Regions from separate parts of the Chryseobacterium sp. 1B4 genome, predicted to be linked through region 1. Evidence: riboswitches for the same ligand, from Rfam matches in the RefSeq annotation. Region 1 holds a riboswitch; each other region holds the start of a gene.
The links. A riboswitch is a leader RNA that binds a small molecule or an ion and turns the genes downstream of it on or off. The one in region 1 is predicted to bind S-adenosylmethionine.
Positions count from the first base shown of each region.

Region 2: another riboswitch for S-adenosylmethionine. It lies ahead of OWR28_RS24765 (TonB-dependent receptor plug domain-containing protein); the one in region 1 lies ahead of OWR28_RS21100 (TonB-dependent receptor plug domain-containing protein).
Region 3: another riboswitch for S-adenosylmethionine. It lies ahead of OWR28_RS25150 (TonB-dependent receptor plug domain-containing protein); the one in region 1 lies ahead of OWR28_RS21100 (TonB-dependent receptor plug domain-containing protein).
Region 4: another riboswitch for S-adenosylmethionine. It lies ahead of OWR28_RS27220 (alpha/beta fold hydrolase); the one in region 1 lies ahead of OWR28_RS21100 (TonB-dependent receptor plug domain-containing protein).

Region 1 is NZ_JAPNUF010000009.1:362,062-367,197, reverse strand. Features, by position in the region: gene pckA (phosphoenolpyruvate carboxykinase (ATP)) at 123-1,739, shown strand; gene OWR28_RS21110 (hypothetical protein) at 1,746-2,225, opposite strand; gene OWR28_RS21105 (type II 3-dehydroquinate dehydratase) at 2,296-2,703, opposite strand; SAM riboswitch class I at 2,949-3,048, shown strand; gene OWR28_RS21100 (TonB-dependent receptor plug domain-containing protein) at 3,265-3,702, shown strand; gene OWR28_RS21095 (hypothetical protein) at 3,756-4,424, shown strand; gene OWR28_RS21090 (SusC/RagA family TonB-linked outer membrane protein) at 4,486-5,136, shown strand, end outside.
Region 2 is NZ_JAPNUF010000011.1:527,274-532,409, forward strand. Features, by position in the region: gene OWR28_RS24760 (alpha-amylase family glycosyl hydrolase) at 17-2,449, shown strand; SAM riboswitch class I at 2,711-2,814, shown strand; gene OWR28_RS24765 (TonB-dependent receptor plug domain-containing protein) at 2,907-3,698, shown strand; gene OWR28_RS24770 (hypothetical protein) at 3,718-3,885, opposite strand; gene OWR28_RS24775 (TonB-dependent receptor domain-containing protein) at 4,234-5,136, shown strand, end outside.
Region 3 is NZ_JAPNUF010000011.1:599,419-604,554, forward strand. Features, by position in the region: gene OWR28_RS25145 (outer membrane beta-barrel family protein) at 1-1,948, opposite strand, end outside; SAM-I-IV-variant riboswitch at 2,068-2,165, shown strand; gene OWR28_RS25150 (TonB-dependent receptor plug domain-containing protein) at 2,460-3,044, shown strand; gene OWR28_RS25155 (TonB-dependent receptor domain-containing protein) at 2,989-5,136, shown strand, end outside.
Region 4 is NZ_JAPNUF010000009.1:202,937-208,072, reverse strand. Features, by position in the region: gene OWR28_RS20175 (OsmC family protein) at 1-187, shown strand, start outside; partial or broken gene OWR28_RS20170 (MGH1-like glycoside hydrolase domain-containing protein) at 263-2,875, opposite strand; SAM riboswitch class I at 3,063-3,170, shown strand; gene OWR28_RS27220 (alpha/beta fold hydrolase) at 3,231-3,734, shown strand; gene OWR28_RS27215 (homoserine O-acetyltransferase family protein) at 3,626-4,177, shown strand; partial or broken gene OWR28_RS27210 (ACT domain-containing protein) at 4,174-5,136, shown strand, end outside.

The sequences.
Region 1 (5,136 bases):
AATTTACAAAACCGTTTTTTTGTTTGCCATTCTGACTTATATCAGTATATTTAAACCACCTTTAACAAATAATTAATATTATTTTTGTTGAAAGCAATAAAGAAATAGAAAATATAAGTAAAATGAAAAACACTAAAATCATCCAGGATTTAGAGAAATTAGGGATTAAAGGAAACTATGAAGTAGTGTATAATCCTTCTTATGAAGAATTATACCAGGCTGAAGTTTCTCCTGAAAATCAGGGATTTGAGAAAGCTGAGCTTACAGAATCTGGCGCGGTATCAGTAAAAACAGGAATTTTCACAGGTCGTTCACCTAAAGACAGATATATTGTTCAGGATGATGTTACAAGAGATACCATTTTCTGGGATGGTAAAGTAAATTTACCTACAACTGCGGAAATTTTCGGGTCTTGTAAAGAACTAGTGATGAATCAGCTTTCCGAAGCTAAGAAAATTTATGTTGTAGATGCTTTCTGTGGTACGAATGCAGACACAAGACTTAAGGTAAGATTTATCGTTGAAGTAGCATGGCAGGCACATTTTGTGACCAATATGTTCATTCGTCCTTCTCACTATGAGCTTGAAAACTTCGGTGAGCCGGATTTTACAGTAATCAACGGATCAAAAACAACAAACCCTAACTGGGAAGCTCAGGGGCTTAACTCTGAAAACTTCATCATGTTCAACCTTACTGAAAAACTACAGATCATCGGAGGAACATGGTACGGAGGTGAGATGAAGAAAGGAATGTTCGCAATGATGAACTACTATCTTCCATTAAAGGGTATGGCTTCAATGCACTGTTCTGCCAACGTAGGAGAAAAAGGTGATGTTGCTTTATTCTTTGGTCTTTCAGGGACAGGGAAAACTACTCTGTCAGCAGATCCTAAGAGATACCTTATCGGTGACGACGAACACGGATGGGATAACAACGGAGTATTCAACTATGAAGGCGGATGCTACGCTAAAGTTATCGACTTATCTGCAGAAAAAGAACCGGATATCTTCGCTGCCATCAAGAGAGATGCACTTCTTGAAAATGTTGTGGTGAACAATGGAGTAGCAGATTATACAGACGGATCAATCACTGAGAACACAAGAGTTTCTTATCCAATCTATCATATCAACAAAATTGTATTACCTTCTAAAGCAGGTCACGCTAAGAAGATTGTTTACCTTTCAGCAGATGCATTCGGAGTACTTCCTCCGGTTTCTATCCTGAATGAAGATCAGGCTCAGTACCACTTCCTTTGCGGATATACGTCTAAATTAGCCGGAACAGAAAGAGGAATTACAGAACCAGAACCATCTTTCTCTCCTGCATTTGGTGAAGCGTTTCTTACATTACACCCGACGATGTATTCTAAAACACTGATCGGTAAAATGAAGGAACATGGTGCTAAAGCCTATTTGGTAAATACAGGTTGGAATGGTACCGGAAAGAGAATTTCTCTGAAAGATACAAGAGCAATTATCGATGCAATCATTGACGGTTCTATTGACAATGCTCCTAAAACTCAGGTTCCGATCATGAACCTTGAAATTCCTACTGAATTGCCAAATGTTTCTACAGGTATCCTGGATCCTAGAGATACTTATGAAAATGCTTCAGAATGGGAAGAAAAAGCAAAAGATCTTGCTTCAAGATATATTAAAAACTTTGAACAGTACTGTGGTACAGAAGAAGGGAAGAAGTTAGTTGCTTCAGGACCTCAATTGCAGGAACAGACTATTTAAAAGTTATCAATAAGCATCAAAAAGCCTCATCACTGATGAGGCTTTTTGATTAAATTTTTTACAGCTCTTAATCAATTCATTTTGTTCATCCAGTTTATGGATTGTTGATTTAATTAATTCTTCGCTTAGATTTTTTATGATCATAAAATGTCTTGAAGAAAAGTAAGATTCTTCATCCAATATTTTCTCTAAATACTTTGGAGTAGTGAAAGTCAGCCAATATTTTTCTTTATTGGAAAGTTCAATGGTGACTTCTATAGCATCAGATTCAGTATCCTCTATTTCATCATCAATATGAATAGAAGTTATTTCTGGTTCATTGTTTAAACTAAAATAAAAATCAGAATACCATCTCAGTTTTCCTTCATCATTCCAGATTCTTATATTTTCATCATTTGTTTCTTCAACGATATAAGATTTTCTTTTCGTTAATTGCCCGGAATATATCCCAATATTTTTACAGTAAATCTTATCCTTTATATTCATAAATTATTCTCCTGTATGCATAATTATCTGTAAGGATCCGTACGGTCTGAAGCGGAATATAAGCTAAAAATTACTTCAAGCTCAATAAAGCCAATCTGTATCCATCCATTCCAAAACCTGATAAAACCGCATCTGTATTGGCTGCTGTTACAGATTTCTGTCTGAACTCTTCTCTTTTGTAGATATTACTGATGTGAACTTCGATTTTAGGCTTTCGGATATTTTTTAAACAATCCGCAATGGCATAAGAATAATGAGTATAAGCTCCCGGATTAATTACTACTGCATCAAAATCACCTTCCTGAAGCCTGTTGATAAGTTCCCCTTCAATATTCGACTGATAATATTTTAATTCGTGAGAATGAAACTCGGATTTTAAAATTTCCAAATAACTCTCCATAGAAACGCTTCCATAGATTTCCGGTTCCCTGGTACCTAAAAGGTTAAGGTTTGGTCCGTTTATAATTAAAACTTTCATACTATAAAATTAAAAAGTTTTTCCAATAAAATCACATAGAAATTAAACTGTGCTGGATTTTTATGTCATTGAGTTATTAGTAATGATATTTGTCATGTTTAAAAATAATGTAACGTTTGTAACTCCTTATTGTATTGAGTTTTATTAAAATTTTATGTTAATTATTGAAAATTTATCATGAAAAAATGATAAGTCTACTTGTTTTGTAGACTAAAAGTTTTTAGCTTTGCAACCATATTTCGATCGGCTTATAAAGAAAGATGGAGGGAACTGACCCTGTGAAATCTTAACAACCTACCCGTGGGGGCAAGGTGTTACATTCAGCCTTTTAAGGAAAAATAAGCATTTGGTTTATCGTATTTATCGATGCCCTTTGCTGACTTTTCTGCAAAGGGTAAATTTTTAATATATGATAAATAAAATTGATTATGATTAGCAAAAATTTATTCAATTCTAAAATATGGATGCCTCCGGTAGCTGCATTTTTTAGGAGTAGCTAATGTAAATGCGCAGAATTCAAACCCCAAAAAAGACAGCCTTCATGAAAAGGAGATTGATGAAGTGGTAGTGGTAGCGTATGGAAAAGCAAAAAGAAACAGCTATACCGGTTCTGTGGCGACAATTTCCAGTGATAAGATCAATAACAGACCTGTTACCAACATTACCAAAGCATTGGAAGGGCAGGTAGCGGGGATTCAGACGACAAGTGCATCTGGCCAGCCGGGTGCTGTTTCAACCATCCGAATCAGAGGAATTGGTTCAATAAGTGCTTCCAGCGATCCATTATATGTAGTGGATGGAATTCCTTTTGACGGTAACCTGAATTCTATCAGTCCGAGCGATATCGAATCTATAAGTGTTCTGAAAGATGCAACAGCAAGTGCTCTGTATGGTTCAAGAGGAGCAAACGGGATTATCATTATTACCACAAAATCAGGAAAAAAGGAGAAGCCAAAGTTAATTTTAATATCAGCCAGGGTTTCTCCGGAAGAGCAGTAAAAGATTACGAGCAGGTCAATACCGATCAGTATTTTCAATTATATTGGGAGGCGTTGAGAAACGGATATCAGTCCGGGAAAGTTTCTTCCCAGCAGGCAGCTCAGATGGCTACAGATAATCTCGTTTCAACCCTTGGGATCAATCCATACGGGACAGCTTATCCGAAACCTGTAGGAACCGATGGAAAATTATTATCGGGTGCATCACCACTCTGGAATGATGACTGGAGAGATATTTTACAGAGAGTAGCATCAAGAAACCAGGTGGATCTTGATATCAGCGGAGGAAGTGAGAAAAGCAATTACTTCTTTTCCCTTGGTTATCTGGATGACAAAGGGATGGCTATTGAATCTGGCTTTAAAAGATATAATACCAGGCTGAAAATTAATTCTGAAGTTAAGAAATGGTTGAATGTTGGAGTAAACTTAAGCTATACCAACAGTATTCAGCAGGCACCTACTTCTTCGGATTCCAAGGCCAGTAATATCATCAATGCAGCAAGATTCATTCCTTCATTCTATCCTTATTATGAAAGGAATGCGGATGGAACCTACGTTTTGGGTGCTGATGGAAATCCGGTTTATGATTTTGGAAAATACAGGCCTACGAATGCTTTACAGAATCAAAATGCGGCTGCAACCCTTCCGTTAGATAAAAACGAAAATAAAGAAGATAACTTTTCAGGAAAAGGATTCATGGAATTCACTTTTTACCGGAGCTGAAATTCAAAACGAGTTTTTCTGTTGATCTTGTGAATTATAACGGACATTATTATTCAAATCCATTGCTTGGCCAGGAGCAGAAATTGGAGGTTCGGTAACGAAAACGAATACCAGAACGCTTTCGTATACAACCAGCAATATTCTGACCTATGATAAAAAGTTTGGAAAGCATCACATTAACGCGTTAGCAGGACAGGAATTTTATAAGTACGATTATCAGACAATTTCCGGAACAAGAAGCCAGTTTTCATTGCCTTATTACTATGAGCCGGACGCTGCATCACTGCTGGGAAGTTTCAGTGGAAACAGCAATAAATTAAGCTTATTGAGTTTCCTTGGAAAAGTAGAGTATGATTATAATAATACTTACTTCATTTCAGCATCAGGAAGAGCAGACAGTTCTTCAAGATTTGCAAAAGATAACAGATGGGGAAGATTCTGGTCTGTTGGCGGTTCATGGAAAATATCCAATGAAGAATTCATCAAAAGCTTAAATGTTTTCAATCAGTTGACATTACGTGCCAGCTATGGAGGGCAGGGGAATGATAAATTACTTCGTCCAAATGGTCAGCCCCTTTATTACGCTTATCAGGAATTGTACAGGTTTATCAGTCTTGGCGGAGAACCGGGGACCACCCTTGAAAAAACATATACCAATAATGTGAAGTGGGAAACCAACCTTAATTTAAATGTAGGATTGGAATTCGCGATT
Region 2 (5,136 bases), on a different contig from region 1:
AGATATTTTTGTAAATGTGGGGACTTTAAGCCTAAATCTTACAAACCCATTGGTGAATAGCCTGACTTCTGTTCCGGTTGGTAATTCCATCAATATTACTGCTACAACCAATGTCAACGCAACATTTCAGTTAAAAGCCAACGGAACGGTTGTCAACACTACGACAACACCTTCGCAGTCCTATTCTTACAGTTTTACTGTTACCCAGGATGCCAATATGGAGCTCGTTGCGACGCAGGGATCCAGTTCAAAAAACGCTGCATTTATTCTGCAGGTTCCGAGAAATGTGGTTTCTGAAGCAATACCGAACTGGATAAAACAAGGAATCAATTATCACCCGACAGATCAGACTAAAGTAGGATTGGCTTTATATGCGCCGGGTAAAAATTTCGTCCATGTTATCGGAAGCTTTAACAACTGGGTAGTGAATGATACGTATTTAATGAAAAGAGATACCACCAATCCTGATCTTTACTGGATTGAACTGATTGGACTGACTCCACAGCAGCTTTATACTTTTCAATACAGAACCAATGACCTTAGAAAAGTAGCAGACCCCTATTCACCACAAATCCTGTCTTCATATGATGATCAGTGGATTTCGGCTGTCACTTATCCGAATTTACCTGCATTTCCGGCCGGGCAGGGTTTTGAAGTTTCAACATTTAAAACCGGGCAGACAGCTTATAACTGGCAGGTGACCAACTTTCAAAGGCCGGCAAAAGAAAACCTGGTAGTCTATGAATTATTATTAAGGGACTTTACACAGGAAAAGAACTGGCAGTCATTGATCAATAAAATTTCTTATCTGAAGAATTTAAAAATCAATGCGATAGAACTGCTCCCCATCATGGAATTTGACGGAAACCTTTCATGGGGATACAATACCTCATTCCATTATGCATTGGATAAAGCCTACGGAACTCCTGAAAAATTCAAAGAATTTGTAGACCTGTGCCATCAGAACGGAATTGCAGTAATTCTCGATGTCGCATTTAATCATGCTACAGGACGTTCACCTTTGGTGAGACTTTGGAATATAGATCCGGATGGCGACGGTTATGGAAATGTAGCTCCGGACAATCCTTACTTTAATCAGGTTCCGAAACATTCATACAATGTATTCAATGACTTTAACCATACAAGCCCTTCAACGCAATATTACGTTGAAAGATGCCTTCAACAATGGCTGACAGAATATCACATAGACGGATTCCGCTGGGATTTAACCAAAGGATTCACTCAGAGCTGTTCTGAAAATGATGAAACCTGCACCAATGCCTATCAGCAGGACAGAGTAGATATTATGAAACATTATGCAGACAGACAGTGGGCAATCGATCCGAATTCATACATGATTTTTGAACACCTGGGAACAGATGCGGAAGAACAGCAGTGGGCCAACTACAGAATAGCAGAAGGAAAAGGTGTTATGCTTTGGAATAAACAGACAGATCCTTATAACCAGAATACGATGGGATATAAGGAAAACAGCAATTATGACCGTATGAACCACAGCCTTCACGGTTTTACCAACATGAGTGCTGTAGGCTACGGAGAAAGTCATGATGAGGAAAGGCTGATGTTTAAAAACCTTGCTTACGGTGCAGTAAACGGAAGTTATGATGTTAAAAACCTGAATACTGCTCTTGACCGAATGAAAACTTTCGGTGCAACTTTCTTTACCATTCCCGGCCCGAAAATGATCTGGCAGTTTGGAGAATTAGGCTATGAATTCAGTATTAACAGATGTGCGGACGGTACCATCAACAGTGGTTGCAGAACCGATGAGAAACCTGTCGCATTCACGCTGGGATATGATACCAATGCAAGCAGAAAAGCAGTATATGATACATGGGCAAAAATCATTACCATCAGAAATGCCCATCAGATTTTCAAAACCAAAACATACAGCATAGAGTCCAATAACCTTACGAATGACCCTAATGGGCTCATCACCAGAATTTACCTTTACGATACAGCTATTACTACAGGAATAAAGAATGTGGTGGTATTGGCCAATTATACAACTTCTGCACAAAATGTGGTTCCTTATTTTCCTTATACAGGCCAATGGCAGAACCTTATGGATGACAGTATTTCGGATGTGGCTTCTACAACGGCTCCGATTACTTTGCAGCCGGGAGAATTCAGAATCTTTGGAAATTATGCAGGTGCTTTGTCTGCAGCAGATGTAAATGCAGACAACAAACTATCGCTTCGGATTGCGGATAATCCGGTACAAAACGGAACGGCAAAATTAATTTTTAATAAAGTGAAAAACGGGGAAATTTCCATTTTTGATATGACCGGTAAAAGGTTGAATTCATTCAAACTGGATAAAGAAGCCGGAACCTATGAAGTGAAAGTGAACTATCCGGCAGGAACCTATCTGGTACAGCTGAAGTCAGACACAGGAACCGCCATTCAAAAGATGATGATTAAATAAAAACAGATTATGAAGTTGTTTAGACTGATAAAAATGTTGATTTATTAAAACCATTAAGAAGGATTTGAGAAATAAAGTATAGTTAAGGTGAATCATTCTGATTTTTAAGCTTAAAGCCAAGCTTGTCTTAATACTCTTAAACTCTTATTACTAATGGTTCAAAAATAAAAGTTTAAACAATTTCTATAAAATAAAGGCAGATTTGCAGACAGCAGATCTGCCTTTTTTGTTCATTTAAAAAAATAGTCTACTTTTGCAGTAGATTTATCAAGAAAGGTGGAGGGATTTGGCCCGGTGAAACCTTAGCAACCTGCACGGTTCCGGAAGTGCGAAGGTGCTAATTCCAACCCGAGGGAAGATAAGTGAAATGACTGCCTATATGAATCCCATTTCTTGAAGTCTTATGTATCTGCGGAAAAAACCGCCGGATAAGTTATGATCAATTGGGAAGAACAAAATGAAAAAAATAAGTACAGCTGTATTATTGCTTGGAGCAATCTGGGTGGCTGCTCAGGAGAGCGGGAATAAAGAGAAAGAAATTGAAGATATTATCATTGTTGGAAACCGTAATGTCAAAAGGACAAAGCTGGAGACACCGGTTCCGGTAGATGTTATTAATATCGACAAAATTCAGAAGAGTGCTCCGCAAATGACTGCCCAGGATCTGCTGAACTATGTGATTCCGTCATTTAATGCAGTAAGGCAATCCGCTTCAGACGGCACAGAGCATATTGACCCTGTTACCTTAAGAGGAATGGGTCCGGATCAGGTTCTGGTATTGCTGAACGGAAAAAGAAGACATACAACATCTTTGGTAAATTATCAGAATACAGTAGGGAATGGTTCGGTGGGAACAGATCTAAGTACCATTCCGGTGATTGCCATTGACAGAATTGAAGTTCTGAGAGACGGGGCAGCCGCACAGTACGGATCTGATGCCATTGCAGGAGTCATCAATATTATTCTTAAAAAGAATGCCGGGGCATCAGCAAGCCTTACTTACGGTATAAGCGGCAGAAATGATGGCGATACATATCAGGCAGGAGCGAATTACGGTGCTTCATTAGGAAAGAAAGACGGTTACATCAATCTTTCACTGCAGCTAAGCCACAGAGGGAAAACAACAAGAACACAAAATCATGATCTGGATATTTTCGGGGATAATTTTGCTTATGAATTTGCAGGTGATGATGAAGCCGTAAAAGCTGCCAGAGCTGCGGATGATGCAGAAATTCAAAAAGAGGACTAACACGTGACGATTTTAATTTTCAGATCGGGGATGCACAGATCAGACAGGGACAGTTATTTTTCAATGCAGAATATCCTTTTAATGACCATTTTAAACTGTATTCTTTCGGAGGTTTCAGCATTAAGGAAGGAAAAGGTTTTGGCTTCAGAAGGCTCCCGAGTGAAAAATCTAACGTAGTTTCATCCATTTACCCGAATGGGTTTCAGGCAACGCTGGCATCCCAGATATACGATATTTCTTATGCTGTTGGAGCAAAATATAATATCAGTGACTGGCTTCTGGATCTTAGTAATACATTGGGAAGCAATACTTTCAATTACAATGTAAACAATACGAATAATGCTTCATTAGGAGCAAAATCCCCAACAAGTTTCTACGCCGGAGCACACAGCTTCCTACAAAACACCATTAATCTTGATGTTTCCAGAAATATAAACCGTTTCAATATTGCCTTCGGGGAGAGTTCAGATTTGAACAATATCAGATCAAAGCTGGTGATGAAGCTTCTTATGCCCAGTATGATGTCAACGGTAATATCGCCACCGAAGGTTCAACAGTGCTTGGTGCAGGCGGATCTCAGTCCTTTATCGGGTTTTCTCCGGATAATGCACTGAAAAAGGACAGGCATTCCACAGCGGTATATGCAGATGTCTCCTATGATCTGGATAAAAAGTTAAACATTGATGCGGCTGCAAGATTTGAAAACTATTCAGATTTCGGAAATACATTGAATGGAAAGCTTGCTGTACGATATGAATTTGTAAAAAATTATGCAGTAAGAGCAGCTGTGGGTACAGGATTCAGGGCTCCTTCCCTTCAGCAGCAGTATTTTAATAACTCCTATGCAGATATTTCTACTTCCGGCGAGAAAATTGTTACCAAAGGAATCTTTAGTAATGATAGCAAAGCCGCAGCAATTCTTGGATTTGATAAGCTCAGGCAGGAAACTTCAGTCAATGCAAGTGCCGGATTTACCCTGAAACCTTTAAACAATCTGACCATCACTATAGATGGATACTGGATCAAAGTGAAAGACAGAATTGTGATCACCAGTAATATTACCGACACAAGGCTAGATCAGTTTAAGGTTGAAAGCGGAAGATTTTTCGCCAATGCCATTGATACAGAAACAAAAGGGGTAGATGTAGTGGTCACCTATGACTGGATTCTTGGCAACGGAAAATTAAATATGAATCTTGCCGGAAATTATACGGAGACAAAAATCACAGATTTCCATTTTCCGGAAAATTTAGGAACGCCTCAGGAACAGTTTTTTGGCCCGGATCAGATCAATATCATTGAAACACTGTCTCCCAAAACAAAAGCTTCATTAGGATTAAATTACGGAATCGGGAAGTTCAATTTTCTCGTAAGAAATACCTATTTTGGCAAAGTCATAAGAGATGGCTATCCGTTTGGAGAAGTGCAGGAGTTCTCT
Region 3 (5,136 bases), on a different contig from region 1:
TGTTGAATGGTTTCTCTGCCGTGAAGTAGAAATATCCCGCCTTTGGGGTCAGATAGCTGTAGTTGGCTGTCAGTTTAATATCTTTCGGCAAAATAATCTGTGTCATGATATTGAAGATCCAGAACCCTTTATTGTTCAGATTGTCAATTTCATGTTTCTGATAACCGGCATACAGGTACATGAAGTTAATTTTATCCGGATTAAAATTAAATTTCATAATCTCACTCATCGGCTTACTGAAAATCATAAAAGGAACCGGTAACCCTACATTAAAGTTATGAATTCTCATATTTGAAATATTCACCTGCTCATTGAAGAGTTTTCTTCCGTCTTTTCGGATGATCTGTGCCACCTGATTGCTTGCCGAGCTTACGCTATACCCAATAAATGCATAATCGAAAGCAGATACTTTTATTTCATAATTATCAAAAATAGTAGGCTGAAGGTTCGGATTACCGTTTACCTCCGTACTTGGTCCGGAGAACGTTACGTTATTCGGATTCAGGGCAGAAATGCTTGGCAGACTGATTTTCCTGTTGTAATTCGCAGCAATATACACCTGGTTCATCATGTTATACTGTACGCTCGCGTTCGGGAAAAACTTAAATTTATTGAAAGGAATCAGATCGGCTTCAACCAGTTTTTTATTCTTATCAATATATCTTGTTATCCCGGAAATATCATAGTTTTCAGCACGGGAGCCCAATGTGAAATCAAACTTTTTCAGCTTAGCCTGGAATTCCAGATAGGTAGAAGCTGTCTGTCTCTGGTATTCAAGGTTGGTTAAGCCAAAGCTTTCCGTGTCATAATCCTGCTTTTCATACAATCCTCCAAAGCTTACCTTTCCACCATCAAGAAGCTTGATAGGCTGGGCGTAATCTACCTTAAAGTTGGCAATATTCATCACAGATTTATTATTCAGAATATCTTTTAATCCATTGGTAGGGCTATCAAGAGGCTCCGTGGGATAAGCTACAAATGTCCCATCCTGGAAGTAATTATCCTGGGAAAACTTGCTGTCTGATCTTGTATAGCCAAACTGGAAGTCCAGTTTTTGAGATTTGTCAGCAAAACGCTTCTGATAGGTTACAACGGCCTCCTGTCTCAGGGTATTGGTATGGGCAACATCTGAAGAAGTATAAAAAGCCTCTTTTAAATCCTCCGGATTTCTCCTGAAAGGCAAATCTCCGTGGCCGTTGCTTAAAGTGTAGTTGTCGTTATTGTTGTGATAAATATCGTAGTTTAATAATAATCTGTCCTGCCCCAGATCAAAAGTTAACCCGGATTTTGCAAAATATCCGCGCCCGTATCTGTCGGTATGGCTGTTTAAAAGCTCATCCTGCTGGCCGTTCAGCATACTTTCACGGTAATTCTGCCCAACATTAAGCTGCCATCCGAAATATTTATTTCTTGCATTTAAATTAACGGAATTCGTAGTTCTGCTTCTGTATTGGTCATAATTCGTGAAAGAATAATTCCCTGAATAAGTAGCCGTTAAATATTTATTTGCATTTTTATTGGTGATGATATTCATGATCGCACCTCCGGAAGTAGCTGGAAATTCGGCACCTGGCTGGGTGATCACTTCAATTCTTTCTACAGAGTTGGCGGGCATACCTTCCAGAAAAGAATTCAATTCATTTGAGGTAATGTTCAGAGGTCTTCCGTTAAGGTACACTTCCAGCATTTTCCCCTGATACATCATTCCTGCGATATCGGTAGATACAAGCCCCGGAAGTTTTTTTATTCCTTCCAGAACGTTTCCGTTATTCAGCTGAGGCTGCTCAGAAAAATCGAAAATAGTTCGGTCTGCTTTTTGTTCAACGGCCTTTTTAGTTTTGGTAATGACTACGCCTTCAATTTGCTTTTCCTGAGGTTTATTATTTTTTTCCTGCGAAAAAACAAAAACAGAGCCTAGTAAGGATAAAGCGAAAATTGTTTTTTTCATAATGGTTTTACTGTTATCCGGTTAGACGCAGAAAAAGATCATTTGTTACGGTAAATGTTTGAAAACCGAAAATTTAGACTAAATATTTTTTTATTTCCGAAATAATTATATCTTTGCCAGGTAATTATCAAGAATCTCTAGATGGGATAGCAACCTGCAAAAACAAGCAAGGTGCTGCAATCGATAAGCCGGATCTTCCGGAAAAAATGTTTATCATTCTATCATTACTCCCATCTTGAATTTTTGTTTTAAAGTTAAAATCAAATGTTTAAAGACAAGGGAAATCACCCAACATCAGTAATTTTTTATTCTTCAGATCATGAAGTGAACCTTCATTATTCTGATATGTTCTCATGCCATTTCTACATGCGCATGTGTTGTTGTTTCTAGCCTTTTCTTTTTCTAAAAAATAATACAAACATTTCGGATTCTGTGGTAACCTTACAATTTAGGGTTACAGGATTTGTATTGCTTAAAAAACAATTTTATCAACAAAAAGTACACAACAAACATGCATAATTTCAAAAAAAGATTCTTTGTTCCTTCTGTCGCACTTATCTCCACATTTTACTATGCACAGACGGATACCTTACAATCTAAGAAAATAGATGATGTGGTCATCCTTGGATCACGGGGTTCCGGAAGATCATTGACGGAGACCCCCGTTCCGGTAGATATCATTAATATCTCAAAAATTTTAAAACAAAGCCCGTCTAACAGTATCAGTCAGGCCTTAAATTATATTGTACCCTCATTCTCATCCACCTCTCACACCGTTAATGACGGAACCGATTTTGTAGATCCTGCGCTCCTGAGAGGACTTGGTCCGGATCAGGTTTTGGTTCTGGTAAACGGAAAAAGAAGATACCAGTCTTCACTGATAAATGTTACCCTTACGCCGGGAAGAGGTTCTGTGGGAACCGACCTTAATGCTATTCCTGCCTTTGCATTGGAAAAAATAGAGGTTTTAAGGGACGGAGCTGCTGCCCAGTATGGTTCTGATGCAATTGCAGGAGTAATAAACCTTGGGCTGAAAAAGATTGGGACTTTCAGGGCAGGTATTTTTAGGAGGATATGCTTCTCCCGTTACCAATAATTTCTCCGGCGGAGCAGATGGGCAGACTATTTCCGTAGATCTTAATTACGGAGCTAAAATAGGGAAAACCGGATTTTTTAATGTGACAGGTTCTGCCCAATACCGTGATCCTTATTCCAGAGCCGGAGTGCGGGAAGGTGATATCTTCAATGCCTATAACGCAATTAATTACAGAGCATTACAGGATGGCGTTAATATTGATGGGTTATATAAAAATATTACCAATACTTCCAATACTCAGCAGATTATCAATACCATTAAGCAATATGCGACTAAGGTAGATTATTTTGGGAATGATTTTCAAACTCAGATCTCAGGGGCAAACAGTATTTCTGATCTTCAGAATATACTGGGCAAAGATTTTACCTCTCAGGAACTTAATTACAGAGGGCTGGAGAGAAAGGATTTCAGCCTGAGAGCCGGGCAATCCAAACTGCAGTCAGGGCAGCTTTTTTTCAACTCTGAAATTCCTGTTAATGAAGAATGGAAAGTTTATTCATTTGGAGGTTACAGCTATCGTCTTGGGAATGCCGGAGGATTTTACAGGCTTCCGAACAATGAAAGAAACATCAATGCTGTTACACCCAACGGGTATCTTCCGCAGATTGAAGCCACTGTGAACGATTATTCCCTTGCTGCCGGAATCAAAGGAAAATGGGATGGCTGGAATATCGATTTCAGTAATACATTTGGGAAAAACGTTTTTGGCTTTGGCGTTGTCAATACTTTTAATGCTTCGCTTACAGACGGTTCTCCAAGGACTTTTGATGCCGGAGGTTCTGAATTTTCACAAAACACAGTCAACCTGGATTTCTCTAAAAAATATGATGTCCTGAAAGGATTGAACATTGCCTTTGGAGGTGAATACCGACACGAGAATTATAAAGTAAATGCCGGAAAAGAAAACTCTTATGCTTCTTATGATATCTATGGCCGGGTAGTGACAGCGAAAACCCCTGAAAATGAAAAAGTAACCGATTTTTTTGGACATGTAAGACCTGCCGGAGCTCAGGTTTTTCCGGGATTCAGTCCTGAAAATGCAGTTTCCGGGAACAGAAACAGTATTGCGGCTTATTTTGATACAGAACTGGAAATTACAGACCGATGGCTGTTGGAAGGAGCTGTACGGTATGAAAATTATTCAGACTTCGGATCTACATTCAATTATAAGGTGGCAACCAATGTAAAGCTGGCTTCCAATCTCAATTGGAGAGGTGCTGTTTCTACGGGGTTCAGAGCGCCTTCACTGGCACAAATTTATTACAGCTCTACTTCTACGTTGATTCAGCAGGGAAAAACAACCCAGGTGGGTACTTTCAGAAATAATTCTGAGGCTGCACAGGCATTAGGGATTCCAAAATTAAAACAGGAAACCTCACAATCCTACAGCACAGGAATTACATGGAAGGTTCCGGCCTTAAACCTGACTTTCACAGCAGATGCTTATTTAATCAGGATTAAAGACAGGGTAGTACTGACCGATCTTTTCTACCGCCCTGATGGTAGTTTCTCTCCTGGTTCAGATCAGGCCGTTCTACAGGATGCTTTTGATCTGGCAAGGGCAAGCGCTGCCAATTTCTTTGCCAATGCAGTGGATTCTCAGACGAAAGGTCTGGATATTACCATTTCCCAGAACTCAAAAATCTCATCAGCGGTTAGTTTGGAGAATAACCTGGGAATCAACTTTAATCAAACCAAAAGAATCGGGGACATCCATGCGTCTCCTAAACTGGTAAGCCAGATTAATAATTATTTCTCGGAACCCAACAGAATCTATTTTGAAGAAGCTGTACCCCGTGTAAAAGCCACATTGGGTAACACAGTAAGAGTTTCCGGCTTTACTTTCGTACTGCGTAATTCTTTCTTTGGTAAAGTGACCGATGCAGATGTGGTAGATGCCAACTTTGACGGAATAACGGGAAGTACCGAGCATTTCGTCCTTAACAGCCGTTTGGTAACAGATTTATCTGTAGGTTATAGCTTTAATAAAAATATTTCAGCAACAGTAGGAAGCAATAATATCTTAAATATATTACCTTCTAAAAGCCCTGCCATAAGTTCATTAACAGCAGATAACCAGTTTGTGTATTCC
Region 4 (5,136 bases), 160 kb from region 1:
ACAGGTAGAAGATGCAAAACCGTTTAAATCAATTAACGTTAAATTCCTTTTAGAAGGAGAAATTGATCCTAAAAAAGCATTAAAAGCTGCAGAACTTTCTTTTGAAAAATACTGTTCAGTATCAAAAACTCTAGAACCGAATGTAGAAATAGGATACGAAGTCTATGTGAACGGAGAAAAAATATAATTTTTTACCTAAAAATAAAAAGCCGGATGATTCATCCGGCTTTTTATTTACTCATTACCTATTATTCATTGCTTATTAAAAGGTAAGTCTTGGTTTTATCAGTTTCGCAACAGTGGCAGTCCATCCTGTTTGGTGGGAAGCTCCTACGCCCCGGCCGTTATCTCCGTGGAAATATTCAAAGAATGTAATATAATCTCTGAAATGTTCATCATAATTGAATTTTGGATTATCTCCATTGAACGCTCTTTTTCCATTTTCATCCTTTAAAAATATAGAACAAAGTCTTTTGCTGATGTTTTGAGCTACTTCATCAAGATTTCTCTTATCTCCGCTACCTGTTGGAAGCTCTACTTTCAGACTGTTTCCATAATAATAATGGAATCGCTGCAGACTTTCCACAATCAGGAAGTTGATAGGGAACCAGATGGGGCCACGCCAGTTACTGTTTCCGCCAAACATACGGCTGTCACTTTCTGCCGGGGTATAATAGACCATATTTTCCGTTCCATGCACAGAAAATACAAACGGATTTTCTTCGTATACCTTAGACATGGCCCGGATTCCGTAGGTACTTAAAAATTCTTTTTCATCAAGCATTCTGGTCAGAACTTTGGTAAGTCTGTTTTTGCGGAGAATACTCATAAGGTGTTTTCTCCCATGTCCTTCTTCATCCCAGTGAGAAACGAGTTTGGTAAGCTCCGGCTTATTTTTTAAGATCCATTCCATTCTGCTTCTGAAATTCGGCATCTTTTCCAGTAGACGGTGGTCTACAATCTCAACAGCAAACATGGGGATTAAGCCAACAATACTTCTTAATCTTAAAGAAACACTGTCTCCGTTTCCAAGCTGCAATACATCATAAAAATCCGTCTTCCTCATTCCACAGACCTTTCGTTCCTTCACCCAGATTTTCCATCGCTTCAGCGATGTAAAGATAATGTTCAAAAAACTTGATGGCCATATCCTCATACACCTGGTAATACTGGGCAAGTTCCATCGCAATACGCATCATATTCAATGCATACATGGCCATCCAGCTGGTTCCGTCTGCCTGTTCAAGATGCTGGCCGTCTTTTAAAACCATATTGCGGTCAAAAGCCCCGATATTATCAAGACCAAGGAAACCGCCTCCGAAAATATTTTTCCCGTTTTTATCCTTTCGGTTCACCCACCATGTAAAATTAAGGAGCAGCTTCTGGAAAACTTTCTCTAAGAATAATAAATCCGGTTTTCCGTTGTTCTTTTCATCAATCTTAAAAACACGGAAGCATGACCATGCATGCACAGGCGGATTCACATCACTCATATTCCACTCATAAGCGGGAAGCTGTCCGTTAGGGTGCATGTACCATTCTTTCGTAAGTAATAACAGCTGCCCTTTGGCAAACTCCGCATCAATGATGGAAAAAGGGACGCAGTGAAATGCCAGATCCCATGTGGCATACCACGGATATTCCCATTTATCAGGCATGGAAATAATATCTTTATTATGAAGATGATTCCATTCCGTATTTCTTACATATTCACTAAAGTTTCTTGGCGCTTCAAAGTTCGGATCACCTTTCAGCCATTTCCCGATATTATAATGATAGAACTGTTTGTTCCAGAGAAGTCCGGCAAATGCCTGTCGCTGCACATTTCTTTCATCTTCATTCACGGTATCGCTCTGAATCTCCTGATAAAACTCTTCAGCTTCAGCCTTTCGGGTATTGAAAATTTCATCAAATTTTTCAAAAGGTTCATCGTTTTCTTCAGGACATAACCTGAATTCAAAAACTTTTGATTCACCTGCAGCCACAACTTCATCAATGAGAAAAGATGCTTTGGTTCCTCTTTTTTCAGGATTTACAGTGTCTCGTCCGTGAATTATAAAATCATTGATTCCGTCTTTAAAATAAGAATTATCTGTTTTAGGAGTACCGTAAAGTTTTGGAGTATTTGTTTCGTTTTCACAGAATACACTTTGTGCATTTGTATTTCTGGAATACAGTTTTTTAATTGAAATACTGTCGTGGCCAATGGTAATACTTCCATCCTGAGAAGCACTCAGCTCTGCCTTGTAGGTATTATATCCCCATTTCCAATTGTTTCTGAACCATGCAGTTGGTGCCACCACAATAGGAGCTTCATGCTGGCTTCGGTTGCAGACTGTCACTCTGGTCAGAATATCATTGTGATCAGCTTTACAGTATTCAATAAAAATATCGAAATACTCATCATTATCAAAAATCCCGGTATCGAAAAGCTCATATTCCGGTTCTTTTTTACTGCGCTTTCCATTCTCAATAAGAATATCATCATACGGAAACTCATTGATCGGATATTTATACACCATCTTCATATAGCTGTGAGTAGGTGTATTATCCAGATAATAAAAGATTTCTTTAATGTCTTCTCCATGATTTCCCTGAGGGTTGCTCAATCCGAAGAACCTTTCTTTTACCATTTTATCTTTTTGTTCCAGAATGAAAAAGCAAAGCATAAAAGCTGCTTTACATCAGAAATTCCGGCAATCCCTTCTTCACCCCAGCGGTAGGCATAGCTTTCTGCATTATTATGATTGGTAAAATTCCAGGCATTCCCGTTCGGGCTATAATCTTCGCGTACATTTCCCCACTGCCGGTTGCTTACATAAGGTCCCCAGTTTTTCCATTTGGTATCTTGTAATCTTTCTTTTTCGGCGGTCATATGTCATCATTTTTCCATACGAAGTTAGTTTTTTTGAGAAGTAATTCCAATTTTTTTCATCTGAATAATTATTAATATGGCGTTGAAATGCTTGTATTTAAGGGCTTTTTTAAATATTAAAATAATTTTTTTTGAAATTAAAAGAAAAGAACTACCTTTGCACCATTCGTTCATTCAAATATTGAAAATGTTATCAAGAAAGGTTGAGGGATTAGACCCTGTGAAACCTTAGCAACCCTTTGCGCAAGTAAAGAAGGTGCTACGTTCTACCAAAATAATTTTGGACAGATAACTTACTGAAGTTCTTTTCAGCCATTTCCTGTGGCATTTTCAATTGTATTTAAATATAATAGAATTGAAAACAGAACTAAACTATATTAATCTTACGTATCAAACAAATTCCCAAAAGGAATACCATATCCCGTTAAGCTATCAGCTTTTTGGGAAAGATCTGTTTACAGCCCCTGTCATCTTAATCAACCATGCCCTTACCGGAAATTCAAATGTATCCGGAGAGAAAGGCTGGTGGAAGCAGCTGGTAGGAGAAAATCAGATTGTTGATACCGATCAATACACAGTTCTGTGTTTCAATATACCCGGAAACGGTTATGACAATTTTTTAATTAAAAACTATGAAGACTTTACTCCTTCAGATATCGCTGCGATATTTCTGAAAGGGCTTGAAGCTTTACAGATCAAAAAACTATATGCCATTATCGGGGGCTCTCTGGGGGAGGAATCGCCTGGGAAATGCTTGCACAGCAGCCGGATCTTGCAGAGATATTTATTCCCATTGCCTGCGATTACAGAACGCACGACTGGCTTCATGCGCAATGTCTGGTTCAGAAATTCCTATTAAATGATAAAGAAGAACCATTACAGAAAGCAAGAATTCATGCCATGTTGTGTTACAGAACACCGCAGTCACTCAATGAAAGATTTCAAAACCAATATAACCAGGAAAAACAACGCCTGGAATCAGAAGACTGGTTGGTTTATCATGGTAATGCTCTAAACGAAAGGTTTAGTTTACAAGCTTACAAACTGATGAACCATCTCCTGATGAATATAAATGCTGATGAACCATCTCTGGAAACCATACAGGCACGAATGCACATGATCTCCGTAGATTCAGACTTATTTTTTCCGGCTTCTGAGATCCGGATGTGTTTTGAAAACTTGAAAGAGAAAAATAAGAATGTTTCTTATCACGAGATCCAATCTATACACGGGCATGATGCCTTCCTAATGGAATATCAACAATTAAATAATATCATAAAAAACATTTTACAGGAGAAATGAAAAATGCTAACGAAATAAAATTTTTGAAGAACAGATCAATCGTCAAGTTTGAAGGAGAAGATTTTCTGGGAGAAATCGGGATTGACGGACGAATTTTTAAAGCACTTACCTTAGCGCGTATCAGTGTAGGAGTAATCTCTCAACAAGCGGTAGAAAACGGAATTTCTATCCTGGTTCATGAAAATGATGCAGAGAAAGCAGTCGCTTGTCTTATCGATGAATTCGAAGCGGAAAGAAAATCAGGAAAAGTTTCCCAGATCTATAGTATTAATAATGTTTCCGTGATCGGTTTTGTAGCGGAAGATTTCAATAAGGTCTTTGCTGAGCTGGCAAGAAACAATGTTTTCCCGTTGCTTTTAAACCAGGTGGCAGGAGAAAACAGAATTAATATCGTAGTGACTTCTTCCCAGGATGAAAAAACAAGAAATATCATAGAATCTGAAATTTTCAAAAAGCCAAAGACGGTTCATCTGGCAATCATTGGTCACGGAAACGTAGGAAAGACCCTGATAGAGCAGGTACTTGAATCTGCAGAAGAAATTAAAAAGCGTAAAAAAATAGACCTTAAAGTAGTTGCAGTAGCCAATTCAAAGAAAATTGCCTTCAACAAAAAGGATTTGATGCCAATTGGGGTGATGAGGTTTTAACCGCTGAGCATCCATCGAATGTAGAAGAGTTAATCAATTTCTCCAACGAAAATCAACTCGAGAACCTGATCGTTGTGGATAACACGGCAAGCAAAGACTTTGTCAAGAATTATCATGCCCTGGCAGAAAACGGTTTCGATCTGGTTTCTTCCAACAAAATTTTCAATACCCTTCCGATAGAAGAATACAGAAAACTAAGATATACGTTGAACAAAAATAACAGACGTTATCTGTATGAAACTAATGTTGGTGCAGGATTACCGTTAATTGATACCATCAAATTATTACACCTTTCAGGAGAAAACATCACCA